Regions from separate parts of the uncultured Sphingopyxis sp. genome, predicted to be linked through region 2. Evidence: predicted binding sites of a transcription regulator. Region 2 holds the regulator's gene; the other holds the start of a gene.
What was found. Region 2 encodes LexA, which represses DNA repair genes until DNA is damaged. Its sites were predicted from a motif close to GTTCCNCNCTTGTTCT; they were not measured.

Region 1 (5,559 bases), 1.0 Mb from region 2:
CGACATCGCGACGATTCTCGGTCTCACGCCCTCGACCGTCAAAACCTACATCGAAGCGGCCTGCGCCCGCTATGACGTCCCCAACCGCACCCAGCTTGTCCTGGCCGCCGTTCTTGATGGCGAGATCGGCATCCACGAAATCGCCCCGCGTCAACATCGCCACCTGGCGACCTGACATTCCGCGGCGAACTTCGCTCCCTTGCGTGACCACACGCAAGGGAGCGAAAATCATGATCCATATCGTCGAAGGGCTCGGCACGCCGGCCGACCAGCCGTTGCTCGAATCCATGTTCGAGGACCGCAAGCGGCTGTTCATCGACCTGCTCGACTGGGATTTGACCGTCGTTGATGACCGGCTGGAGGTCGATCGCTTCGACGACGCCTATGCCACCTATATCATCGCCGCCGACCGCGCCGGCCGCCATCTGGCCTCGATGCGGCTGCTGCCCTCGACCCGGCCGCATCTGCTCGGCACTTTGTTCGAGCGGCTCTGCACCGACGGCGTTCCGGTCGGCCCGGACATTTTCGAGATCACCCGCCTTTGCCTGCCGCCCAATCTGCTCCGGCCTGACCGGCTGCGACTGCGCGACGGGCTTATCCGCGCGATGGTCGATCATGCGCTCGATCGCGGCATCAACCGCTTTACCGGCGTCGTCACCGCGCGCTTCCGGGAACAGATTCTCGGCATGGGTTGGCAGGGCGAGGCACTGGGACCGGGGCAGGATTTGGGCGGCGGCCGTCTCGGCGCCTTCGCTGTGACGATCGAGCCGGCGACGCCTGCCCATCTCGAAGCGAACGGCCTCTATGCGCTTCCCGCCTTGCCGGCGGGGACGATCGCGGCGGGATCGGCGGCATGACCGCGCCTTTCTCCCCCGATAGCGCGCCCGTTCGGCTCGACCGCGACGGCTTTTGCGTCATCCGCAATCTGTTTCCTGCCCATCAGATCGACGCGATAGATTCCTCGCTCGACTATGATTTCGCGGCGACGCCCTATTGCGTCGGCGACTTCTTCGGCGAGCGGACCAAGCGTTTCGGGCGGCTGCTCACCCGCGCGCCCGCGACCCGCGCGCTGGTCATGCACGGCGCAATTCTTCCGCTGGCTCAAAGTATCCTGTCGCCAAACTGCGACCGCATCGCGCTCAATCTGACACAAGCCGTCGAGATACACCCCGGCGCGCTCGCCCAATATCCGCACCGCGACCATGATCTATGGCCCGCGATCAAGGGCGGGCATCAATTTCAGGTCAACGTCATGTGGCCGCTCTCGTCCTTCACCGTGGAGAATGGCGCGACCCGGCTATGGCCGGGCAGTCACCGGCTCACCTATGACGGCGATGCGAACGAAGGCGCCGCCGTTGCCGCGACCTGCGAACCCGGCGACGCGCTGATCTGGCTCGGCGGGACGCTGCACGGTGCGGGCGCCAATGTGAGCGACGCCCCGCGGCGCGGGATCATCGTCAGCTATTGCCTTGGCTGGCTCAAGCCCTTCGAACTGCAATGGCTGGTCTATCCGCCCGAGGTCGCGCGGCATTTCGACCCGGATTTGGCCGCGCTGGTCGGCTACGCGCAGCATCGTCCCAATCTCGGCAATGTCGAAGGGCGTTGCCCCTCCTGGCTGTTCGCGGGTGAAAGGCCCGATCATGTCGCCGCCGCCGATGCGCTTCGTCCCGATCAGGCCGACGCCCTGCGCGCCTATGTGCAGACGCAGCGCGGCGACGGATAGCAGTCATGCCGGCGATCGAGACGCGCGCGGTCCTGCCGCCCGGAAGCTGGCGCGATGCCCGCGCCTATACCGCGCTCGCCGCCACTGGCGCGCGCGGCCTCGCGTGGGAACTGCTGCGCCGCGATCCCGACTATCCCGTCGGCGGCGATCCGGGCGACGGCCCGCTGACCGCCGCCGATACCGCGTTCACCGCGCGTTGGGGGCTTCACTTTCGCCGAGGAACCGGGCCGGCCTGCGTCCGCCGCCCGCCTGCTTTGGTCGGCCGCTTTCGATCCATCGGTGCTGCGCGCCCGGCCCACGCGAGGCGCGACCCGCGCCGATGCCGCGCCTTTGCTCGCGACCTGCCTCGCTGTCGCGGGAGATAGACGGCTTCATGCCGCTATTGGCGGCGTTCATCACGGCGTCCGCATCGACATTGTGAGCAGCGTCGAGCCGTTGCCACTCGATCGGCTGATTTTTCCTTTCACCGTCGCTATCGCGCCGAGGCAGCTTGCCGAGTTCCGGCGCCTGGTCGCGCTGACGCGCGGCCAGCCGCTCGCAGCGGTGACGCGGCCGCGCCTTTACCGCACCGTGCTGGCGCTGCGCGTCATCGACGCCTTGGGCGAGGGGGCTTCGCTGCGAACCATCGGAGAAGCCTTCGTTCGCGCGAGCGACTGGCCCGGTCGCGGGGAGTCGACCAAATCGGCCGCGCGGCGTCTTAGAACCGCGGCATTAGCTATCTGGAACGCGGGGCCGCGGAGCATCTTTTCCTGAGCGTCATTGCCGCTGGATCAGGTGGCAGGGATCGACTTTCAGCGCGACCGCGAACTTTCCGAGCAGCGAAACGCTTGGCGAGACACGCGCGCGCTCGATCGACCCGAGATAGCGCGAACTGATTCCGAGGATGTGCGCCATCTCTTCTTGAGTCTTGCCGCGTTCGTTCCGAATGCGCCGAAGATTTGTGGCAAGGACATCCTTCAAATCCATCTACAAGTAGATCAACCGAAAGGAATGATCGTTCTAGGAATGATCGTTCCTATTCGTTATAGGGGCGGGGCGAGAGAGGTCGTTTCATAGGAGGCGCATCGTGCCGACCAAGTCTCATTTGAACATCCCGCCGCTCGTTGCGCCGAGCGCCCCGGCGGGCGATGCCCTTACCGACTATGACCGCTCGCAAATCTTAACCTATGCCCGCCTGCTCGATGCCGAGCGCGACGGCTTCGACTGGATCGAGGCCGCGACCGACATCCTGCTACTCGACATCGAGGTCGACATGGCCGCCGCGAAACGCTGCTGGCAATCGCACCTCGACCGCGCCCATTGGTTCGTCGACGGCGGCTTTGCCGCTTAGGCGCCGGTTGCCGCACGGACGCGGCCCGACGAGGCAGCACCCCGACTTGGCTATTCGTCCGCTACGGTGTCGGAATCCGCGATCCTGATTCCGACACGTTCGTGGACGCGAACGGCGCTTCATCCTCCCCCTTTCGCCAGCACGGCGCGACGGAGCGAGAGACAGGATGGAGAGTGACGACAGCATTGAGCGGGCGAAGGAGGCAAAGCGAGGTTCGCCCTTCCTAAGTCCCAAGCAGGCCGCCCATTATCTCGGCGTCTCGCTGCGGACCTTGCAGGTGCATCGCACGCGCGGCACCGGCCCGTGCTTCCGCCGCCATTGCCGGCGCATCCGATACCATATCGACGATCTCGATAGTTGGTCGATCGGGCAGGATGGAGCGCCGGGCGATGACTGACCCGGCACCGGTCATGCGGCGGCGGCTCGGCCGACGGGCGATCGGCTGCGGCGGCCTCGCGGCGGCGCTCGCCGCGACGTTGATAGTCGAGCCTCGCCCGCGCCTTGTCTGGAACGCCAGCGCCAGCGCGCCGGTCGGCCTCTATGCGGTCGGTGACGGCGCGGCGCTCGCGCGCGGCGACATGGTGATCGCGCGGGTGCCGGGTGAGTTTCGGATGATGGCGGCGCGGCGGCATTATCTTCCGGCGAATGTCCCGCTGGTGAAGCGCGTTGCCGCCGCGTCCGGCGATGAGGTCTGCGCGATCGGCGCGCGCGTCATGGTCAACGGGCGGCTCGTCGCGCGCCGCCTCGATCGCGACGGCGCGGGTAGGGTGATGCCGCGGTGGTCGGGCTGCGCCGAACTTGGTCGCGGCGAGTTTTTCCTGTTGATGACCGATAGCCCTGCGTCGTTCGACGGGCGCTATTTCGGCGTGAGCAATGCGGACGATATTGTCGGGCGGGCGCGGCTCCTGTGGCGGCGGTGAGGATCGCGTTCGCCGCGCTCGCGCTGGTCATGGCAGTGCCCGCTAGGGCGGAGCCGGTCGATCGCTGGCAGCCATACATCGTCGAGGCATCCGCGCGCTATGGCATCCCGGTCGAATGGATCGAGCGCGTCATGCGCGCGGAAAGCGGCGGGCGCACGACGCTGGACGGCCGCCCGATTGTCAGTCCTGCCGGGGCAATGGGACTGATGCAGCTCATGCCTGGGACATGGGCCGACATGCGCGCGCGGCTCGGACTGGGACATGACCCCCATGCGCCGCGCGACAATATATTGGCTGGGACCTATTATCTGCGACTGATGTATGACCGTTTCGGTTATCCGGGTCTGTTCGGCGCATATAACGCAGGACCGGCGCGATACTCGGCCTGGCTTGCCGGACGATCGAGGCTTCCCGGCGAGACGCGTGCCTATATGGTCGCCGTCGCCGATCATTCAGCGCCGCTGAGTGCGCCGCTGTTCGCCTCGCCACGGCATCAGGGCGCCGAAGCCGATGCGCGTATCAGCGCCCAGCGGATTTTCTTCATTCGCCAATAGGGCGGACAGCACCGATTTCCTGTGCTGCCGGATCGTGGGACGCGTGCCCGCCTTCGGCTCGCCGCAACCTCATTGTGATTATGTTCTCTTTATGTTCTAAAGGGCAGTGGAACAAATCAACCCGAGTCGTATGGCAGAAGCCATCCTCACTGCACCCGGCTGGGCGCGCGTTGGAATCACCGCGCCCGCGCCGCATTTCCGCACCGTTGCCGCGCACGAGCTCGCCCGCGTCATCCTCGCGGCGATCGAGGCCGGCTGGGTCGGCGCGTCCGCCGCCGACCAGCCGGCCTTGCTCTTGTGACAGGGTCAGGATCGTAGCGAAAATCCGGCGTGGTCTATCGGGACAGCCGATCCGCCAGGAGGAGAGGCAATTCGCCCGTCACTGACACCCGTCTCCACCGACAGGCCGAACGCCTTCCATCCAGTCGCCTCGCAGATATACTCCACCTCGAAAGTTCCGTTTATCGAGCAGCGCGTATGCAGTTTTGTACACACGGCGAAGCGGTTTGCGGCTGGTTCGCGCCTCAAGTCGGCCGTATGCAGGCTGGCGACTGGGACCTGAAAGCGGACAGTCACCGGAAGCAGGAGAACGACTCCTAAGTCGGACGAACCGGAACGGCTCCTTTGAAACGCTGACGGGCAATAAGCAGCTGTCCAGTCGGCCAGCGTCATCGTCAGGAAATACCTTTCGCGGGTAGCCGTCTTAAAAGTTGACGGAGATGTCGTCTTCCTCCTCCTCTTCGTCGTCCCAGTCGCCGTCGTAGCTACTTCGCTGCTCGATAGCGTGGTCGACCTCGCCGAAATCATTCTCGTCGACGTCACGAAATACCGATGGAAGCTTACCCGCATCAAAGATTGAAATGCTCTGCTCGATGAGTTCTTCAATGAGGTCATTGTCTGGGAGCAAGAACACTCCCTCTGGCCAATCGCGTACACGCCACTCAAGAAACACTGGCCAGTACGGGCCGGATGCGCTTTCTCCCATGATCACGTTCTCGGTCGCTTCGAAAATGGCTCGATCCACAAATCCGG
Region 2 (5,559 bases):
CGGCATCGCCCGCCCCGCCTATGTCCCCGTCTATGCCGAGGCGCTCCACCGGCTCGGCACCGACCATTCGCGCGTCATCTCGGGCGACGAGGGGCTCGACGAACTGTCGCTCGCGGGCGGCAACGAGGTCGCAGTGGTGACACCCGAGGGCGTAAGGATGCAGCGCAGCATTGCCGCCGACGCGGGCTTGCCGACGCGCTCGCTCGCCGAAATCCGCGGCGGCGACGCCGAATATAACGCCAGGGCGCTCCGCGGCTTGCTGCAGGGCGAGCCCGGCGCCTATCGCGACGCGGTGCTCTACAACGCCGCCGAGGCGCTCGTCGTCGCGGGCGCCGCCGCGACCTTGCTCGAAGGCGTCGAGGAAGCCGCCGAGGCGATCGACAAGGGCCTCGCCAACGCGCTGCTCAATTGCTGGATCGCCTATAAATGAACAAGCTAACCCAGATACTTGCGACCAAGGCCGAAGAAGTCGCCGAGCGCCGTGCGCTACGCTCCGTCTCCGATCTCGATGCGATCGACGCCGGCGCGGTTCGCGGTTTCACGAAGGCGCTTCAGGCGAAGATCGACGCCGGCGGCTTCGGGCTGATCGCCGAAATCAAGAAAGCATCGCCGTCCAAGGGATTGATAAGGGAGGATTTCAACCCTCCGGACCACGCCCGCGCCTATGCGGTGCACGGAGCGGCCTGCCTGTCGGTGCTGACCGACGCGTCATATTTTCAGGGGCATGAGGATTATCTCGTCGCCGCGCGCGCCGCCTGCCCCCTCCCCGTGCTCCGCAAGGATTTCATGGTCGACCCGTGGCAGGTCGCCGAAGCCCGCGCGATCGGCGCCGACGCGATCCTGATCATCGTCGCCGCGCTCGACGACGGCCCGATGCGCGAGATCGAGGCCGCGGCGCTCGAACGCGGCATGGACGTGCTGGTCGAGGTTCACGACGAAGCCGAACTCGACCGCGCGCTCTCGCGGCTCGAATCGCGCCTGATCGGCGTCAACAACCGCGACCTCAGAAGCTTCGAAACCGACCTCGCCGTCACCGAACGCCTCGCGAAGCTTGTCCCGCCGGGCACTTTGCTCGTCGGCGAAAGCGGCATCGCGAGCCACGCCGACTGTCAAAGACTGGCGGAAAGCGGCGTCAAAGCCTTCCTCGTCGGCGAAAGCCTGATGCGCCAGAACGACGTCACGGCGGCAACCAGGGCGCTGCTGGAAGGCTGACGGGCGATTTCCGCTTTGGGGTGGGGAGTTGCCGTTCTCTACCTTCGTCATTCCCGCGAAAGCGGGAACCCAGTGCGGGATCAGCCTACGCACGCTCTGGGTCCCCGCTTTCGCGGGGATGACAATGTAAGAGGCCGCAATCGGTCGGTCTCAGACATTCGTCATCCCGGACCTGATCCGGGATCCATTCTTCCGACGCCCGTGCGAATGGACCCCGGATCAAGTCCGGGGTGACGATAATCGTTAAAGCAACTACCAGCCCGCCCCCCATCCCCCTTGCCTTTCGCCCGCCGCCTTGCTTCCGTCCTCCGGCAATGACACCCAAACCGACTCATCTCGACGCGACCGGCACCGCGCACATGGTCGACGTCGGCGCCAAGCCCGCGACGCAGCGCCGCGCCGTCGCGGGCGGCCGCATCGCCATGTCACCCGAGGCCCTCGAAGCGATCCGCAACGGCAACGCTCCCAAGGGCGACGTGCTCTCGACCGCGCGCATCGCCGGGATCATGGCGGCGAAGCGCACCGCCGACCTCATCCCGCTCTGCCACGCGCTCGCGCTGACCAAGATCGGCGTCGATTTCGCGTGGGAAGACAAGGGTATCGCGGTTACTGCCGTCGCGCAGACGACGGGGCCGACGGGGGTCGAGATGGAGGCGCTCACCGCCGCGTCGGTCGCGCTCCTCACCCTTTACGACATGGCGAAGGCGCTCGACCGCGCGATGGTGCTCGGCGACATCCGCCTCCTCGAAAAAAGCGGCGGCCGCTCGGGCGACTGGCGCGCCGAATGAGCGGCCTGCTCGCCGTCGAGGAGGCGCAGGCGCGGCTCCTCGCGCTACGCGAACCGCTCGGCAGCGAGAATATCGCCTTTTCCGAATCGCCTGGACGCCATCTTTCGGACAATGTCGTCGCGCTGCGCGACCAGCCCGAAGCACCGCTTTCCGCCATGGACGGCTATGCGATCCGCTTCGACGACCTGCCCGGCCCGTGGACCGTTATCGGCGAAAGCGCCGCGGGCGCCGCGCCCGGCCGCAGCGTGGGCCCCGGCGAAGCGATGCGTATCTTCGCCGGCGCGCTGCTCCCCCCCGGTGCCGACACGGTCATCGTGCAGGAGGATGTCGCGCGCGATGGCGACGCGCTGACGCTGACGCGCGACGGCCCCGGCGCGCGCGGACGCCATGTCCGGCCCCGCGCGGCCGATTTCGCCGCCGGCGATTGCCTGCTGCCCGCGGGCACGCGCCTGACCCCCGGCGCCATCGCGGCGGCGGCGATGAGCGGCGCGGGCCAGCTCGCCGTCGGCCGCCGCCCGCGCGTCGCGATCGTCACGACCGGCGACGAACTCGTCCCGCCCGGACGCCCGCTCGCGCCCGGCCGCATCCCCGACAGCAACGGCGTCATGCTCGCCGCGATGCTCGCCGGAGAAGCCGCCGCGCCCGTCCTGCCCCTTCATGCCCCCGACGACCGCGCGAAGCTCGCGAACATTCTCAAGGAGTTGGCACGACGTCACGACGTCATCGTCACCGTCGGCGGCGCGTCGGTCGGCGATCACGACCATGTCCGCGGCGCGCTCGACGACGCTGGCGGGCGGCTCGATTTCTGGAAGATCGCGATGAAGCCCGGAAAGCCGCTGATCGCCGGAACGCTCGGCGACGCGGTGCTGCTCGGCCTGCCCGGCAATCCCTCCTCGGCCTTCGTCACCGCGACCTTGTTCCTGCTGCCGCTCGTCCGCCACCTCGCCGGGGCGGCCGATCCGCTGCCCGCGGTGCATCGCGCACCGCTCGCCGCGCCGCTCGGCGAGGGCGGGACACGCCGCGACTATCTGCGCGCGCGACTCGAAAGCGGCCGGCTGATCCCCATGATCGGGCAGGAAAGCGGCCGCACGCTGCCGCTCGCCTCGGCCAATGCGCTGCTGATCCGCGACATCGGCGCCCGCGCGCGCGCGGCCGGCGCGGCAGCGGACTATATCGTCATCGCTTGACAAGTTCCGATTTGTTCCACTATCGTTCTCCCTATGTCCGATATGGCATCATGGAGAACGACCGATGTTGACCGCGAAGCAGCATGAACTGCTCCACTTCATCCAGCAGCGCCTCGACGCGAGCGGCATTTCGCCCTCGTTCGAGGAGATGAAGGAGGCGCTCGGCCTCAAGTCGAAATCGGGCATCCACCGGCTGATAAGTGCCTTGGAAGAAAGGGGTTTTCTCCGCCGCCTACCCAACCGCGCCCGCGCGCTCGAGGTGCTCAAGGTGCCCGAAGCGGCGAAGCCCGCCGTGCGCAACGATCGCGACAATATCGTCCCGCTGCGCAAGAGCCCGCCCGCGATGCGGCCGATCGCGGCGAACGACATCGTCGAAGTGCCGCTGCACGGCAAGATCGCCGCGGGCGTGCCGATCGAGGCGTTCGAAGATCACAACAATCTCGCCGTCCCCGCCGCGCTGCTCGGCTCGGGCGAACATTATGCGCTCGAAGTGTCGGGCGATTCGATGGTCGAGGCGGGCATCTTCGACGGCGACTATGCGCTGATCCAGAAGGCGAGCACCGCGCGCGAGGGCGACATCGTCGTCGCGCTCGTCGACGGACAGGATGCGACGCTCAAATATTTCCGCCGCGAAGGCCAGATGATCCGGCTCGATCCCGCCAACAGCGCCTATGAACCGCAACGCTACCCCGCCGAGCGCGTCATCGTGCAAGGGCGGCTGTCGGGACTGCTTCGTCGTTACCACTAAGCTGCTGCGGCCGGCGCCACGGATGCTCGTCGCCCGCTTTCAGCGTGGCGACGGCTTCCGGCGCTTCGCCCAGATAGATTGCCAGCCCGCCGGTTTCGGCAAGGCTGTCGCGGTCGATCGTCATCCAGCGCCCCGTGCATTCGCGCGGTAGCCAGCGGTCGCTGATCACGACGTCGGCGGCGGCGCACGCAGCGGCCATGTCGGCGCCCTCGATCCGGTCGCGCCCGCGCGAGGCGAGGACGATCCGCCGCGCCACGCCCTCGCCCTGCGCCCAGCGGCAGAAATCGCGATTGCACTCGACATGATCGAGGTCGGCGAGCGCCAGAAGCGGCGCATCGACCCCCGCCGCCTCGGCAACCGTATCGCGAACATAATCGCCCGCCCGGTCGCGCAGCAGCGCATAGCCGCCATCGGGCAGTGCGGCGGCGATATGCCGCCCGTCGCCGGTGACGAGCAGGCCGGGGCGCGGCGCGGCGAGCAGCGCCGCCATCCCGACCGCCAGCGGTACCGCCCCCGCCCGGCGCCAGCGCGTCTGCCATAACAATATCCACAGCCCGCCGAAGACCGCGAGCGCAAAGCCCCAAGGCGGAAAGCTCGGCAGCGTCGCAACCGCGCCCGGCGCCTCGGCGACGCCATGCGCCAGCGCGATCAGTGCGCGCAACGCCTGCTCGGCAATCCACCACAAAGGCGCGCCGAGGCCGACGCTGTCGAAGAGCAAGGCGAGCGCCTCGAACGGCATGATGACGAAGGTCGTGAGCGGGATCGCGACGACATTGGCGAGCGCGCCGTAGAGTCCCGCCTTGTGGAAATGGAACAGCGCGATCGGCGCCAATGCGACCTCGACGACGAGCCCGGTGATCAGCAATCCGGCCACGCCGCGTCCCAGCCGGAACAACCACGGCTCCTCGCGGCGCGCCATGAACGCCTGCATCCGCCGGCTCTCATGAAGCGCGATGATCGCCGTTACCGCCGCGAAGCTCAGCTGAAAGCTCGGGCCCGCCAGCGCCTCGGGCCGCCAGACCAGCACGATCAGCGCCCCCGCGGCAACGAGCCGCAGCGTCAGCGCCTCGCGCCCCATCAGCAAGGCGGCGAGCACGAGCAGCGCGGCGATGAACGATCGCAGCGTCGGCACCTCGGCTCCCGCGAGCCATGTATAGCCCCCGCCCGCAAGCGCCCCCGTCGCCGCCGCGAGCGGCAGGACAATGCCCGCGAGCGCGAGCCGCGGGCTCAGCGCAAGCAGCCGCATCGCGGCGAGCATCGCAAAAGTGACGACCGCGGTGACGTGCAGCCCACTGATCGACAGCAAATGCGCCAGCCCGCTGCGGCGCATCGCCTCCTCGTCGGCCTCGGAAATCGCGCCGCGATCGCCGGTGACGAGCGCGGCCGCGATGCCCCCCGCCGACCCTTCGATCTGCCCATGGATATGCGCGCTCGGCCGCACACGCACCGACGGCCGCGCCGTGCCGCGCCCCGGCGCGCGCGCAACCTCGCCGAGCACCGTCCCGACCGCACCGATGCCGTCGAACCAGGCGCGCTGCGCGAAATCATAGCCGCCGGGCAGGCTCGCGACCGGCGGCGGCATCAGCCGCGCACGAACCCCGATCGCCTCGCCCTCGGCGAGGCC

Region 1: QZL87_RS05625 (DUF6771 family protein) is a predicted target of LexA. The motif match lies at 4,610-4,625, and genes of this name have one in related genera.

What each region holds. Positions count from the first base shown of each region.
Region 1 covers NZ_LT598653.1:1,260,576-1,266,134, forward strand. The annotation lists gene QZL87_RS05575 (LuxR family transcriptional regulator) at 1-175, shown strand, start outside; gene QZL87_RS05580 (acyl-homoserine-lactone synthase) at 231-857, shown strand; gene QZL87_RS05585 (phytanoyl-CoA dioxygenase family protein) at 854-1,723, shown strand; gene QZL87_RS05590 (DUF6499 domain-containing protein) at 1,729-2,088, shown strand; gene QZL87_RS05595 (DUF2285 domain-containing protein) at 2,141-2,476, shown strand; gene QZL87_RS05600 (helix-turn-helix transcriptional regulator) at 2,480-2,689, opposite strand; gene QZL87_RS05605 (DUF2285 domain-containing protein) at 2,790-3,053, shown strand; gene QZL87_RS05610 (helix-turn-helix domain-containing protein) at 3,220-3,450, shown strand; gene QZL87_RS05615 (S26 family signal peptidase) at 3,443-3,973, shown strand; gene QZL87_RS05620 (lytic transglycosylase domain-containing protein) at 3,961-4,527, shown strand; gene QZL87_RS05625 (DUF6771 family protein) at 4,634-4,828, shown strand; gene QZL87_RS05630 (RNA-directed DNA polymerase) at 5,231-5,559, opposite strand, start outside.
Region 2 covers NZ_LT598653.1:2,277,787-2,283,345, forward strand. The annotation lists gene trpD (anthranilate phosphoribosyltransferase) at 1-430, shown strand, start outside; gene trpC (indole-3-glycerol phosphate synthase TrpC) at 427-1,212, shown strand; gene moaC (cyclic pyranopterin monophosphate synthase MoaC) at 1,527-2,000, shown strand; gene QZL87_RS10510 (molybdopterin molybdotransferase MoeA) at 1,997-3,187, shown strand; gene lexA (transcriptional repressor LexA) at 3,252-3,935, shown strand; gene QZL87_RS10520 (ComEC/Rec2 family competence protein) at 3,889-5,559, opposite strand, start outside.